Regions from separate parts of the Paenibacillus bovis genome, predicted to be linked through region 2. Evidence: riboswitches for the same ligand, from Rfam matches in the RefSeq annotation. Region 2 holds a riboswitch; each other region holds the start of a gene.
What was found. A riboswitch is a leader RNA that binds a small molecule or an ion and turns the genes downstream of it on or off. The one in region 2 is predicted to bind glycine.
Positions count from the first base shown of each region.

Region 1: another riboswitch for glycine. It lies ahead of gcvT (glycine cleavage system aminomethyltransferase GcvT); the one in region 2 lies ahead of AR543_RS02530 (amino acid permease).
Region 3: another riboswitch for glycine. It lies ahead of sdaAB (L-serine ammonia-lyase, iron-sulfur-dependent subunit beta); the one in region 2 lies ahead of AR543_RS02530 (amino acid permease).

Region 1 covers NZ_CP013023.1:4,573,263-4,578,693, reverse strand. The annotation lists gene gcvPB (aminomethyl-transferring glycine dehydrogenase subunit GcvPB) at 1-141, opposite strand, end outside; gene gcvPA (aminomethyl-transferring glycine dehydrogenase subunit GcvPA) at 138-1,493, opposite strand; gene gcvT (glycine cleavage system aminomethyltransferase GcvT) at 1,697-2,812, opposite strand; glycine riboswitch at 3,085-3,182, opposite strand; gene gcvH (glycine cleavage system protein GcvH) at 3,365-3,757, shown strand; gene AR543_RS19540 (SDR family oxidoreductase) at 4,253-5,098, shown strand; gene AR543_RS19535 (DUF2569 family protein) at 5,306-5,431, shown strand, end outside.
Region 2 covers NZ_CP013023.1:586,462-591,892, forward strand. The annotation lists gene AR543_RS02520 (alpha/beta hydrolase family protein) at 1-939, shown strand, start outside; gene AR543_RS02525 (TetR/AcrR family transcriptional regulator) at 1,253-1,867, opposite strand; gene AR543_RS02530 (amino acid permease) at 2,014-3,393, opposite strand; glycine riboswitch at 3,539-3,619, opposite strand; gene AR543_RS02535 (MFS transporter) at 3,767-4,993, opposite strand; gene AR543_RS02540 (SLC45 family MFS transporter) at 5,413-5,431, opposite strand, start outside.
Region 3 covers NZ_CP013023.1:4,368,829-4,374,259, reverse strand. The annotation lists gene AR543_RS18575 (ATP-binding protein) at 1-2,012, shown strand, start outside; glycine riboswitch at 2,172-2,284, shown strand; gene sdaAB (L-serine ammonia-lyase, iron-sulfur-dependent subunit beta) at 2,564-3,229, shown strand; gene sdaAA (L-serine ammonia-lyase, iron-sulfur-dependent, subunit alpha) at 3,249-4,142, shown strand; gene AR543_RS18560 (ring-cleaving dioxygenase) at 4,425-5,399, opposite strand.

The DNA of each region.
Region 1 (5,431 bases), 1.4 Mb from region 2:
CAAAGAGTAGCCGACCCGGCCAGGCTGGCTAAGTTCGAAGATCAGTGCTTTTTCCTTGATTACTGCACCAATTAATTCATTGGATGCTGTAGCTGTGGAAGGAGTATCTGTATTGGTTGTCGTTATCATTTCGTTTGTCATAGGGATGCCTCCAGTTGGGTAGCCAATTGATCAATCTCGGATTTGGTACGCTTTTCCGTTACGGCAAACAGCATGTGACCGGATAATTCCGGATAGGATAGACCCAGATCATATCCACCGATAACGCCCTGCTCCAGCAGCTTCAGATTCAGCTCGGCAGCAGAGGTGCCTTCTGGCAGAGTAATCACGAATTCATTGAAAAAAGGAGACTGGAATGTCAGCTTCAGCCCGGCTACAGCAGACAGTTTCTGTGCAGCATAGTGGGCTTTTTGAATATTCAAATCTGCCACATCGATCATTCCCTGTTTACCCATAATCGACATATAGACAGAGGCGGACAGGGCGAGCAGCGCCTGATTGGAACAAATATTGGAAGTCGCTTTATCACGGCGTATATGCTGTTCACGGGTCTGCAGCGTCAGTACAAAGCCGCGCTTGCCATCACTGTCTTTGGTCTGGCCGACGATTCGTCCAGGCATACGGCGCATCTGTGCTTGTGACACCGCGAAAAATCCACAGGTAGGGCCGCCGAGAGACATGGATATACCGAGCGGTTGTGCATCACCGACTACGATATCGGCTCCGAGCTTGCCCGGTGCTTCGAGCAGTCCGAGTGAAATTGGATTGGTACTGACGACGAGCAGGGCGCCGCGCTCATGAGCCAGATCGGCAGCAGCGCGAATACCTTCAATACCACCAAAGAAGTTCGGCGATTGTACCAGTACAGCTGCTGTCTGATCGTCAAGTACTTCGGCGAGTGCGCTGATATCTGTTACTCCGTCACCATAGGCAACTTCAACCACTTCCAGATTCAGACCGCGTGCATAACTGCGTACAACAGCGCGCGCTTCCGGATGAATCGTGGAGAAAGCGACAATCTTGGTGCGGCGGGTTGCGGAAGCTGCCAGTGAAGCGGCTTCGGCCAGAGCAGTTGCTCCATCATACATACTCGCATTGGCTACAGCCATTCCAGTCAGTTCACAGATATAGGACTGGAATTCAAAAATCGCCTGCAGCTCGCCCTGGCTGATCTCCGGTTGATATGGAGTATACGCTGTATAGAATTCAGAACGGGAGATTACATGATTGATGACCGATGGGACATGATGATCATAAATGCCTGCTCCGAGAAAGCTCGTATAACGATCGGTATCTGCATTGCGGCCAGCCAGTTGTCCCATATGACGGGTGAGCGCATATTCGTCCAGCATCTCCGACATAGGCAGCGTACCCTGATAACGGACAGCGGCCGGAATATCCTTGAACAGATCCTCTATGGATGACGCGCCGACAACAGCCAGCATATCCGCTTCATTTTGCGGCGTCATCGGAATATAGCGATGCTTTTTCATTATATATACTCCTTTTGGCAGATCAGGCTGCCGGGTAATGGTAGAAACGACGTGCTGTTATGCAACCAGATATATGTTATGAGATGTATGTTATGAATAGAAATAAAGATGTAGATGGATATAAGGAAAAATAATGACAGCAGATGATCAATGGATCATACAGCCCACCTTTGTCGTACTCATAGGAATGCCACAGCAAACGATCAGACAGTTACCGGCTTTCTTTTGTAAAAGGGAGCTTTGACTACTTCGGCTTTGAGCAATTTACCGCGAATCTCTATTTCGATGGCTGTACCTATAACGGCATGTTCAGCCTCGATCAAAGCCAGTCCCAGATTACGCTTGAGAGTGGGAGACTGTGTACCGGTAGTCACTTCGCCAATCTGGCGGCCTTCAAGAAATACCGGATAATGGGAGCGCGGAATACCGCGATCGATTAATTCGACACCGACCAGCTTGCGGGGAGTGCCCTGTTCTTTTTGTTTAACCAGCACATCGCGTCCGATAAAGTCGCCTTTGTCCAGCTTTACAAAGAAACCAAGACCCGCTTCCAGTGGGGTAATATCTGCAGACAATTCCTGTCCATACAGAGGCAGCTTGGCTTCAAATCGCAGTGTATCCCGCGCACCGAGTCCGCATGGCACGAGTCCGTCGGGTTCTCCTGCGGCGAGTAGTCCGGTCCAGATTTCACCTGCTTGATCGGCAGGAGCATAAATCTCGTAACCGTCTTCGCCGGTATAACCGGTACGGGACAGGATCACTTTGACGCCAAACAGCTCTGCATTCGCTACGAAAGAAAATCCGGGAAGTTCACTGTACTCTTTACTGCCGGTTGCTTTGGCCAGAATATTGGCAGCCAGCGGTCCCTGCAAAGCGATCAGGGCTGTCTGTTCGGAGATGTTTTGCAGCGTTACACTTTCCGGCAAATGCTCCTGTAGCCACTCTATATCCTTATCAATATTGGAAGCATTAATGACCAGCATATAATGCTCTTCTTCCAATCGATAGACCAGCAGGTCGTCCACAACTCCTCCGGTCGGATAGCACATCAATGTGTACTGGGCCTGTCCATCCTGCAGCCGGGATACATCATTGGTAAGCATATTTTGCAGATAAGCCAGTGATCCGTTGCCGCTGATCATCACTTCACCCATGTGGGAAACATCGAACAGTCCTGCTTGTTCGCGAACGGCTTCATGCTCTTTTTGAATACCTCTAAACTGGACAGGCAGTTCCCAGCCGCCAAAATCAATACAACGTGGAGAACCGGATGCAGCATATAACGGGTATAGCGGTGTACGCTTGAGCTCTGTAGTCATGAATGATTCACCTCATGGTTTATTTGATAAAAACAAAAAAACAGGGAGGGTCAGGAAATAAACAGGCATTGCCCGCATTTTCCTTTCCTCCCTGTCCTTGGTACCTGAGAGTTACCTTATTCACCCGATGCGTTATGATCATACAGCATAATCCATTACGGTATGCTATACTCCTCGTAACAGCACAGAACCGACATAAGTTTCCCCTTTGGTGATCCGTTCAGGCATTATGATTATAACTACTCATAACCTTCGGATTCTCTCCAGAGCCGCGTCCAGTACAGGTCCTTTTGCCTGAGAGATTCACCATAACGGCTTACTCCTTCGGCGCTGCCCTGATGCTGGTGGCAGTCTCTCCCTGTACGTTCATCCGCTCACATATGATGTTATGTATTTCCGAACATTGAGTAATAAAAGTGTTAAAAATGTATGTATATTATATTAATACTTGATTCATAGAGTGATGTCAAGACTCTTGACAGCGCAATCTTCCTTACTATACGCTTGTGGCATCAGGAACCAAATCATGACATGAACCGGAGGAATGAGACAATGAGTGAGATCAAAGACCAATTGTTGTACAGTGAAGAGCACGAATGGGTAGAACGTATCAATGAAGACACGGTACGTATTGGCATTACTGATTTTGCTCAGCATCAACTGGGAGATATCGTATTTGTGGAACTGCCAAAAGTAGGTCGCGAAGTAGCTGCTGACGAAGAAGTAGGAACAGTGGAATCTGTCAAAACGGCATCAGAGCTGTTCTGTCCACTGGCAGGTACGGTCGTTACGTTCAATACTGATCTGGAAACGGAGCCCGAGCTGGTCAATTCCGATCCTTATGGACGCGGATGGATGATCGAATTGAAAGTAAACGGTGATTTGGAAAGCGCGTTATCCAAACTGATGGATGCCAAAGCTTACGCTGAACACGCACAGGATTAATCGAGCGGTCAACAGGTATTGATATCAGATTCATTCCTTGTATAGTTGACTGCAGATGATGAATTACAGGTTCAGGATTAACGGTCAACCATACATATAGCCTGTACAGCACCGAAACTATGATCCAGACATGGATATCATCATAATCTGTTACTGTGACAGATTCGCATTTCAATTGTAGGTCTAATTATGCACAAGCACATTACGCAAAAAGAGGTTCAGCAGCTTGCACTATGTAACCGGGATCGTAATACATCTATCCCGGAACAGCCAAGCCTGTCTGCTGCCTGCCACTCGTTGAGCAGGTTATCTTTTTGCTGTACTGTGCTTTTTTGCTGTATGGATTGTTATCTCTGCAACAAGATATACAGCACTCAGAACATCCTGCAGATCAGAAAGATGGATCTAACCGTCTATTCAGTACGATCTCCTGCATATGTGTGAAAAAGCGCTCCTGCGTTTATTTAAAAGAATAAACCCGACAGGAGGAATACGATGAACGCAAAGCGGATATTCATTACAGGCGCCAATTCTGGCATGGGGCTGGCATCAACGATCGAATTGGCCCGGCGTGGACATGAAGTGATTATGGGCTGCCGCAATGAAGAACGCGGCCAGAAAGCACTGGAGCAGGCACGTCAGGAGAGCGGATCGGATAAAATTACTCTTATGAAATGCGATCTGGGATCGCTGGAGACCATTCGCCATTTTGCGGAGGAGTTTGGCAAACGTTATGATTATCTGGATGTGCTGCTCAACAATGCGGGCGTGGTTAACCTGAAGCGCAAAGAGACATCCGACGGTTTTGAGATGAGTATCGGGGTGAATCATCTGGGGCATTTCCTGCTAACCCATCTGCTGCTGGACAGCCTGCAGCAAGCCAAGGCAGGACGTATTGTTGTCGTCAGTTCCGGTGCCTACAAACTGGGTAAAATCCATTGGGATGATCCTAATCTTCGCAGCGGCTATAACGTGGTCAAAGCCTATGCACAATCCAAATTGGCCAATATTTACTTTACCCGTATACTCGCCCAGCGGCTGGAAGGAACTTCAGTAACTGTTAACAGTCTGCATCCTGGTGCAGTAGCTACCAGCATCGGTGTAGACCGGGAAACAGGATTTGGTAAACGAATTCTCGCTTCAGTCGCGCATATGCCTTTTTTCCAGACACCGGAGCAGGGAGCAGAGACGGCGATCTTTCTCGCGGACGATGCATCGGTAGAAGGGAAATCGGGTGCTTATTATTACCGCAAGCAGCTGCATCGGCTGCACGCAAAAGCAAAAGATCAGCAGCAGGCCGAGCGGCTATGGACTTGGAGTGAAAAGCAGGTTGGATTGTAAACAGGCCGAGCTGAATCGATAACTGATGCATACTCTGACATTTACGATATAGCTACCTGATGAACGCAAAGGCAAATCAGGCTATCCTCACCGGATCGGAGGGAGAGTTAAAATGTGATTCTCCCGGAACCTGTGGTAGACTGAATAGGAATGTTGCTGCGGCGTCATGGACTGATGCTAATTTTCAGAGAAAAGAAGGTACAAAAAATGAATAATAATTATCCACCTAATCCGAATGATCAAGAGCGTGAGCGTCCGCCCTATGGTGCACCCCAGCCACCGGGTCCGCGTCCTCCGCTGGTAGGTCTCGGCGGCTGGCTGACCGTGTTCCAG
Region 2 (5,431 bases):
GAAATCACAATGAGTGTCCCGACTCCCATTCTTTCGTATAGTCCGTTAGTGCTTCCTGTTCCTGGCCGTCCTGTCGATCTGCATATCAAAGTCACTGCACCTGCTGAGGGAAGTAACCTGCCTATTATTCTGCTTTCGCATGGACAAGGGCCTTCCAATCATCTGTCTTCGCTGCATGGATACGCGCCACTCGTCGATTTTTGGGCAGCGCACGGATTTGTCGTGATCCAGCCTACTCATCTAAGCTCCCGTACACTGGATCTTGGTTCGGATCATCCCGAAGCGCCGATGTACTGGCGTTCCCGTGCTCAGGATATGATGTATATTCTGGATCATCTGGATGCGATTGAATCTGCTGTACCGCTGCTTGCCGGACGGCTGGATCACAGCCGCGTCGCTGCAGCAGGTCATTCCATGGGTGGTAATACGATCAGTCTACTTCTCGGCGCCAGCCTCACCGACCCCGTAGATGGAACCGACGTGAATCTGAAAGAGTCCCGGATCAAAGCAGGGATACTGCTCGCTGCACCTGGCCGGGGCGGCGATGCACTCAGCGAATTTACTGCACAGAATTATCCTTTCTTCTCGACCATGCATTTTACAGGTATGGATACACCTGCGCTTGTGATCGCCGGTGACCAGGATGATTCCCGTCATTTGACGGTAGTGGGTCCCGACTGGCATACCGACCCGTACTTCCTTGCACCGGGTCCCAAAGATCTGCTCACCCTGTTCGATGCGGGTCACGGACTGGGTGGTGTATCCGGCTATGATGTGGCTGAGACAACCGACGAGAATCCAAAGCGGGTCGCATTGGTGCAGCAGCTTACCTGGGCTTATCTCCGCAGCCAGCTGTATCCAGGTGATACTTCCTGGGAAGCTGCCAAGGCAGTGCTGGCAGCAGGCGACAATCCGATGGGTCGCATTGAATCCAAGTAAGATCGTAATTCATTTTAAGCGTGCGGATCAGACAGAATCGGCTATGCAGTCAGCAACTATGATGTCCCATGACCGTTTTCTGCCTACAGCCGCATCTCATACCTGATTAAATAAAAAAGGAAGCCATCCGCATGGCTTCCTTTTTTATTTAATAATTTTTAATTCTATCTTGAATCATGACTATACATATTTGCTATCTTCCTGCGATTGCTGAATAGACATAATGACATTCCTTCTATATAAATGAAATCAACATCATAAATGAAATCAACATCAATCGCCCAGTGTTCTGCATCCCGATGATTTTGCCAGCTTAACGATTCGCCCGGTAACGTAGCCCATCTACGAGCAAGGCTACCATGTGGCGTGCCTGCTGTGGATCTCCTTTTGCCCCAGCTGCGCAGAGACTTGCACCTGCACGCAGCAGATCATCCGGCTCGGCATCTGCACCGATTTCACCAGCTGCCGCCGCTGTCTCCAGCAGATCGGCCAGAGCCGGTTTGAGTCGCTTATCAAAGTAGGCCGGCAGCATCTCATACGCCGGATCGCCCGAATGAAGTGCTGCGGCAAGTCCGCGCTTGGCTGTAATAAAGTCCACATACCGCTGCATCCATCGTGCCAACGCTTCTCCCGGTCCGTACTGTGCAGACAATTCTGTCGCTGCATCGGCGCAGGCATCGACCTCCTGCCGAAAGACCGCTTCGATCAGATCCGAACGCTGCGGGAAATGGCGATAGACTGTCCCGACGCCCACTCCTGCCTGCTCCGCAATTTCCCGTACCGGCGCATCCACTCCCGAAGAAGCAAATACATTCATCGCTGCCTGCAGCAGAGAATCCATATTGCGCTGTGCATCTGCCCGTATACGGCGGGGCTGGGATTCAGGATTCTCCAAACGCTGTGTCGTATCGACTGTGTTGTCATTCATCGCGTATTTCCCTCCGCTCACCAAGCCTTTATTTTTTTTATCCATACAAAAGGAATAAGTATCCTTATAAACGTCAGTGTATATCTGATTCATTATACTATTCCTGCTTCACCTGCTCAATGCTGATTCCCGTATCTCTTTGACAATCAGGAGTGAGTTACGCTACTCGTATCTGTAGTTTCCTTGATCTTTCTGGTGCGCAGAGAATACAGCACCAGCAGCAAAATAAACCATAGCGGCGTACACAGCAGCGCCGGGCGTGTCTCCTCGGCGATTAGCATAATGATCAGGATCGCAGCGAACAGTGCCAGTACCGCATAATTGATAAATGGAGTCAGAGGCGCTTTGAACGTGGACGCATTATGCAGATCGCGGCGTTTTCTTTTGTACCGGATATGACAGACCAGAATAACGCCCCACACCCAGATAAAGCAAATCGCACTGATCGTCGTTACGATCTCAAAAGCCTGCCCTGGAATCAGCTTGCTCAGCAGCGCGCCACCGGAGATCACCAGCGTCGAGACGAACAAGGAGCTGCCTGGTACATGATTGCGATTGAGCTCACCCAGCTTTTGGGGAGCTTGTCCTTTGCGGCTCAGGTTATATAAAATCCGGCTGGTCGAGAACATGCCGCTGTTGCACGCAGATGCCGCCGAGGTGAGTACGACAAAGTTGATAATTCCCGCTGCGACTGGAATACCGACGAGGGTAAAAGTACGTACAAAAGGACTTTCCGCCGGACTCAGCTGTGTCCATGGATTGATGCAGAGCAGAACAATCAATGCGCCCACATAGAAAAACAGAATGCGCAGCGGAATCTTGTTGATCGCCGACGGAATATTTTTCTGCGGATCAGCCGTTTCCGCGGCCGATACACCGACCAGCTCTACACCTACATAGGCGAAGACGACCATCTGGAACGAAAACAGGAAACCGGTGACTCCGTTCGGGAAGATCCCGCCGTGCTCCCACAGATTGCGGACCGTTACCGAGCCTGCATCGGTCTTGAATCCCATGATCAGCAGCACTATTCCGAGACCGATCAGTGCCAGAATGGTAATTACCTTGATCAGCGCGAACCAGAATTCTAGTTCCCCAAAATTCTTGACCGTCATCAGATTGAGCCCCAGCAGAATAATCAGGCACAGGACTGCCGGCATCCACTGCGGAATATCGAGCCAATACTGCACATATACGCCTACCGCGATTACATCCGCCATTGCGGTCATAATCCAGCAGAACCAGTAGGTCCAGCCGGTGATAAAAGCGGCTTTGGGCCCCAGATAATCTTCGGCGATATCCGTGAATGACTGATAGCCTGCTTTGGAGAGCAGCAGCTCGCCCAGTGCCCTCATTACGAAAAAGATAGCCATGCCGACGATCAGATACGTGATAATAATCGAAGGTCCTGCCTTCTCGATCGCTTTGCCCGATCCGAGGAATAACCCCGTACCAATCGTACCTCCGATCGCAATCAGCTGTACGTGCCGATTGGCAAGTTCTCTTTTTAATTCTTTCTGTGCCATACTGATTTCCCCCTCAATCCTTGCGTAATTTACGTAAAAATCCATAAAAAAAGAGACTGGATATCATCCAATCTCGAGTGCACAAGAATATCAAAATATACACCTGCCCTATGGATCGCAACGATCCGCATGACAAATATATATTCGGTACTCTTCTGTCCTTTTGCCTGAGATTGTGAACCCTTCGGCGCCGCGGTTAATCCGCAGTCTCTCCAGAAGCTGCTCCTGCTATAGTGTGATCCATAGCAATCATAGCCCTTGAATAATTATGAAGTTATAAAACGGTATTGCTATGCTACCATATTACCGGCAATGTAAGCAATCCATCAGTGAAAAAAATTACACATGCACGATAAGCCTGCCTGTTTTCTGCTTAATCCAGTGCCTGCTTCTCCTCACCTGGCTGGGGAATGCCATACAATCGTATAAACATCGCCAGTCCTACCAGTGCCACGATAATACCGGACCAGAAAAACCATACCTGAACGCCATACCGGTCCACTACCGGACCAGCCAGAGCCAATCCGATCGGCGAGCATAGCAGCCCGATACTCGTAATCAGCGAAAGAACCCGTCCCAGCATCTCCGGTTCATAGGCTTTCTGGATCATCGCCATATACGGTCCATTGAACAGTGGAGCCGCCGCGCCCATCAGAAAAGACAGAGCCGCGAATCCCCAGAAGGCGCTGCTGCTGATCATGCCGCTCACCATGCAGGTTATTCCGATGATGCCCAGACTCAGACTGATATACGTGGAATCCTTCCATTTGGACGCCAGCACGGACAACAGCATGCTGCCCAGGATCATGCCTATGCCGAATACGGCTTCAATCAGACTGGCGCTGTATCCGCCACGGCCAAAGTGCGACAGCGTCATTAGCGGAAACAGCATCGCCAGCGGCATAAAGACGACACTGAATACAGCCATCGCGATCGTAATCGTCACTATCGATTGATCCGAGATCAATGTCTTCCAGCCCAGAACGAATTCGCGCCGAAAGGAAGGAGTCTCCTGAATCTCCTGCTTCGGCTGATCGATCCGAACCATGATCAGCATCACATTGGCGATCAATGCTCCTGCGACATCGAGCAGCAGCAGTGTTCCGAGTGAAGTAGCCGAGTATACGGCAATACCCAGTGCCGGACCCAGTACACTCGAGGCGGAGAATACCAGCTGATGCCATCCGGCTACCCGGGTCAGTTGATCTTCCGGCGCAATCAGCGGAATCGCTGCCTGAAAGGAAGGTCCATGAAAAGCCGAAGCCGCCGAGCGGATAAACAGCACCACATAGACCACCCACAGACTCGGCTCTCCAGCCAAATAATATACCCCGAGTGCAAGACTGGATACCGCTATTACACTGTCCGCTACAATCATGGTGAACTTGCGGTTCCAGCGGTCCAGCCATACCCCTATAAATGGCCCGAGCAGTGCCTGCGGCATAAATCCAACCAGCGCTGCAATCATTAATACCGAAGCCGAGCCTGTCGTTTCGGTCAGATGCCAGATAATCGCGAATTGTACCATCGAAGATGTCAGGATCGAGAAGATCTGCCCGCTAAAAATGAATGCGAATTTTCGTTTCCAATCTGCATACATAATGATACCCTCTCCTTTTCTGTACAGATAAAGCAGCAAAAAAGCAGATCAACGCCTACAGGGGCCGGATCTGCTTCATGACGTACAGGAACATAGCGGGACAACACAACAGACAGCCGTCCGGATCGCAGTCAATGTCCATATACGTAACGACAAGCATCACAAAAAAAGCCCACCTCAATAGGGATTCGTCTTTTTCGGCTGCTTAGCGTAAACGCATGGAATGAATCATTGAGTGCCACCCTCCTTTGTACCAGATGGGTTCATACTATCATTAAAGTAATTATCTGTAAATTAAAGAAAGCAGCAATGGGGCAGGATAATGCGAATATTAAAAAAAGAAGGAAGAGATGTATAATCTCTTCCTTCTTCAGAAGGTTCGTGCCAGGTTCAGGCTTATACGGCCTATACCTACCATGTTAGTTCAATGTCTGATCT
Region 3 (5,431 bases), 1.6 Mb from region 2:
AAACACTCTATACCACCATGCAAGCATCATTAGCAGCACGTTTTGCCGATAATACAGGATATCAGACAATGCTGGTTGAGCATCAGCCTGTCCATGGCCGTATTTATCAGCAGTTTCCCGACAGACCCCTCTACAAGCTGGAACGCTGGCAGGAGTCTTATCTGGTAATGAGTGTACCATTGTTGCAACAATATCGTCTTGTCTTAACTATGCCGCTTAACTTTTATTTAAACCCATATTATGCATTTTATCTAAGCAGCATTATAAAAATATTGCTTGTCGTTATTATGGCGCTTCTTTTGGCAAAGCCTATCAGCCGCAAATTGAGCCGTCCGCTGCTGCAGCTGGCTCAGGCTTCCAATAATATTCCGTCCAAGATCAAAGAAAATCGTCCGCTTCATTGGCCGGAGACCAATATTCTGGAAGTACGCAAGCTGATTCGTAATTTTAAATCGGTTGTCAGCACAATGGAACACCAGTATTTGCAGATCAAAAAGGATAAAGAGCTGTTGGAAATACGGGTAGTGGAGCGTACATTTGATCTGGCAGAAAGTGAAGCGCAAAAAAGTGCTATTTTGCAAATGGCGATCGACGGTATTATTTCAACAGATAGCCAGCTGCGGATTACCGAATTCAATCCGGCTGCCGAGCAGATGTTCCGCTGCAGGCAGGATGAAGTTATCGGCCGTCCATTAGCGGATATTATCCTGCTGGAAGCTGGAGATAATGGAGAAGGCTGTATAGCCGTGCAAGCGATCCGTCTGGACAATACAACATTCCCGGTGGAGCTGACGCGCAGCAACATACTGGCGGAAGGTACTTCTTTTCATACCTTTTTCGTTCATGATCTGACAGAAGAAGAACATCTGAAGCAGCAGCGAAGTGAGCAGGAGCGACAGCTCCAGCTGCTGAGTGATCGTCTGCTGGAAGAACAGGGCGCTGCCGAGAAACAGAAAAGTATTACAGGCAATCTGCTGCAGTCCGTGGAAGAGGGCGTAGTCATGTGCGATTCCCAGCAGCTGATTTCCTTTATGAATCCGACGATGCAGACCTGGTTCGAGCTGGCTGATTATACCGGACAACCCATTACAGAGCTGCTGATCCATATTGATCAGCTGACAGACAATACCTTTTCCCTGAATGAAAGACTGGAACATTATATGAACAGCGGCGAGCATTGGGAACAGGGAGAACTGATTCTGCTGAGCAACAAGCGGATCCTGTCACTCTACGTGACGCCAGTTATTGATCCGGTCGCCGGAATCCAGCACGGGTTTCTTCTCGTCTTCCGTGATTGCACCGAAGAAAAAAGGGTGCGACAGATGCAGGATGAACTGATTGCCGTCGTCTCGCATGAGCTGAGAACGCCGCTGTCGGCGATTATGGGTTATATCGAGATGCTGAGCCTGTATGAAGATATGCCGGCTGCCAAGCGGCAGGAGTTCATGAATACGATTCAGCAGGAGGGCAACCGTTTATCCAGACTGCTGGATGATTTCCTGGACAGTCAGCGTATCGAAGCAAGGCATATTGAATACCATATGAGCTGTCTGGCGGTACGCGAGCTCGTGCAGACGGTATGCTGTCAGTGGGATATTCATTCGCGGCATCGCATCCGTATACATGCCGGGAACGAGGAAATGTATATTTGGGGCGATCAGCACCGTATGATTCAGGTGATCCATAATCTGATCAGCAATGCGCTCAAATATTCACCAGATAGCATGGCGGTCGATATTAATATCAGACAGGAAGCCGACTCGGTCATTATTGCGATCGAAGATTATGGGATTGGTATTCCGGAGCAGGATCAGCCGCATGTATTTCGCAAATTTTTCCGTTCCCATTCGGCGGCTTCCCGCAAAATTAGCGGAACCGGACTGGGATTATACATCGCTAATCTGATCGTGCAAGATCATCAGGGTCAGCTGCAGGTCGTCTCCAATCCGGGTCATGGTTCCACGTTTATCCTGATGCTGCCAAAGTATACACCATTAACTTATTTTCTATAAAAAAGGTTGGCTCAGGCAGAAAATGAGCTCCTGAACCGTAAGTACGGAGTAACTTTGCCAAGAGGAATTGACAGTGTTATGCCGGCTGAATTAAGCTAGGGGTGACAAGGATAATGAGCAGAACCAAAGCGGGGATTTCCCCATGGAAATAGACTGCGAATGAAGATAGCGGGAGAGTCTGCGGATGTATGCGATCCGCCACCGAAGGAGCAAGCCGGCGGGAATGCCAGCCCCCGGTCAATCTCTCAGGTACCATGAACCGCTGCCGGACGCAACTCTGGAGAGAGCGCAAGCCACCCAAGGGGTATGATAGGCACAATGCCAGTATCGAAGATACCGGTATGCCCGTCCAAACTCTCAGGTAACGAGGACAGAGCAACAGGCCCTTGCAGGCCCTGCTCTGTCTTTTTTGTTGTCAGTTGGTACCGGATATGGAAAATGTATTATCAGCGGATACACACGGCGGAGAGCATCTATAGCACGACTCTGCCGGAATATAACTTGTTCAAGACAATAATCCACAGGCGCATATGCGGGAAAGAGGAATCAGAATGCGTTTTAAAAATGTATTCAACATTATCGGCCCATCCATGGTGGGTCCATCCAGTTCACATACGGCAGGAGCAGCACGTCTGGGGCGTGCGGCAAGGCAACTGCTGGGCGTTTGCCCGGAACATGCGGATATTATTCTGTACGGTTCATTTGCCGAAACGTACTGGGGACACGGTACCGATCTGGCACTGGTAGGCGGATTGCTGGACTACAGTCCCGATGATCCCCGCCTGCCGGATGCAGCGGAAGAAGCCGACCATCTCGGAATGACGATTCAATTTGATAAAGGAAGCGGTAATTATCCGCATCCGAACTTTGTACGTATTCGTCTGCAGCAGGGAGAGCGTACCGCCGAGCTGGCAGGCGCTTCTATCGGAGGCGGAAATATCGAAATTCATGAAATGAACGGGTTCGATCTCAGAGGGTCCGGGCAGTACCCGACGCTGGCGGTAGAGCATCAGGATAGCAAAGGAGTATTGGCGGATATTACGCGTACCCTGAGCGAGTCGGAGCTGAATATCGGCTTTATGGACGTGGATCGCAAATCACGCAGCGGTGAAGCAATGACAGTCATCGAACTTGATAGTGCCCCGGTTCAGGAAGTGCTGGATCGAATCGAGCAGCTGCCTCATGTGACTCGGGCAGTAGTTATTAATCTGGATTAATGGAAGGTTGTGAATCGGAATGCAATTCCGTTCGTTAAAAGATATTATCAGACTGTGTGAGGAACGTTCCGTAACGATAGCAGAACTGATGGTCGAAGAGCAGGTCAAGGAAACCGGCGTATCCCGCGAAGAAGTCATTCAGCAAATGACGGACTATTATCATATTATGAAAGAAGCTGTACACAAAGGGATTACAGAGGATACGGTTTCCCGCAGCGGATTGACCGGCGGCGATGCACGCCGGGTATACAATTATCTGAATAACGGAGAGACTGCATCCGGCAGCGATGCGACGCGTGCGATGTCCTATGCTCTTGCTGTATCCGAAGTAAATGCCTCGATGGGACGCATTATCGCGACGCCGACAGCAGGTTCCTGCGGCATTATTCCCGGTGTATTCGTAAGTACACAGGAGCGGTTTGGCTGGAGCGACGAGCAGATGGTCATGGGATTATTTGCTGCTGGAGCGATCGGTTATGTTATCGCCAATAACTCGTCGATCTCTGGCGCAGAGGGCGGCTGTCAGGCCGAGGTAGGATCTGCAATCGGTATGGCTGCAGGTGCAGTCGTCGAGCTGCGAGACGGTAGTCCCGAGCAAGCGATGCATGCAGTAGGTCTTGCTCTCAAAAATACGCTGGGGCTCATCTGTGATCCGGTAGCTGGATTAGTAGAGATTCCATGTATCGTCCGTAATGGACTGGGCGCAGTCAATGCACTGGCTGCTGCCGATATGGCACTGGCTGGCGTACGCAGTGCGATTCCTTCGGATGAAGTAGTAGATGTTATGCTGCAGGTAGGACGCTCTATGCCGAGTGAGCATCGTGAGACAGCCCGCGGCGGCCTGGCCCAGACCCCTACCGGTCGCAAAATTACAGAAGAACTGCGCCGTCGTAGACAGAATAACGGCAATTAAGATCGGAATCAACAGGATGATCTCCTGTCTTATTTCAATATAAAGACTGCCTGCTGCAGTACCTGAAGCCTCTGCTTTGTGCGGAGGCTTTTGAGTATACTGGTTATTATTCTACAACCAGCCAAAAAAGAGAAAAGATCCATAGAGTGCATCTTCAATATGGATTCACTTTTCATAAGCGTGTAAAAAGATGCTCTGAGGATTAGCCACTGTATCTCATCATTACAATACCAAAAACCGCCGTCATCAACAGGGATGACGGCGGTTATTTTTGTTATTGGATTAATCTTCAAGAACCAGCGGACGAAGCTTGGCTTCGATCTCTGTACGATGCGGCTCCAGGAATGGAGGCAGAGACAGTGTTTCGCCGAGCGAATCCATAGACTCATCAATATCGAACCCCGGTGTATCGGTCGAGAGCTCGAACAGAATGCCGTTTGGCTCACGGAAGTAGAGCGCGCGGAAATAGTGACGGTCAACTTTACCGGAGTTGGGAATACCCAGTTTGGATAATTTCTCCGACCAGGCATTGTATTGTTCTTCATTCGGTACACGGAAAGCGACGTGATGGACACCCCCGCGGCCAAGACGGGCAAATGGCAGCTCCGGACGTGTCTCGATATGAATTTCGGCACCTGCACCGCCTTCACCGGTAGCATATACCTGAATATCGGCATGCTGCTCACCAGCCAGAGATGGATAGGAACCGACATGGCGAAAGCCGAGTACTTCGGTCAAAATCATTACCGTGTTATCAGGGTTGGCTACCGTCAGTGTCACCGGTCCCAAACCGAGAATACCGTGTTCTACCGGTACATCCGAACCCGCCCATGCCTGACCGGGTGCAACGCCTTGCTCATTGTTGTCGGCTACCAGAATCAGACGGGTACCTTCAAAATCTTGGAAAGCAAGCGTATCGCGTCCGGCACGGGATTTGATTTCTTCGTGCGTTACATTAAGGCTGTCAAAACGATCGGACCAGTATTGCAGAGCTGCAGTATCAGCTACACGCAGGGAAGAAGCAGAAATACTGGATACACCCTGATACGTTGGACCAATGCCCGGCAGATCAAAAAAGGTCAATTCACTGCCCGGAGAAGCAACGCCATCTCCGTAAAAGAGGTGATAGGAAGTGGTATCGTCCTGATTGACTCCTTTTTTGACAAGACGCATTCCCATTACTTTGGTATAAAAATCAAAATTCTTTTCCGCTTTGCCTGTCATGATCGAGACGTGGTGAATACCTAACAGTTCCATAATCATCATCCTCCTGAGATTGTATATATAAA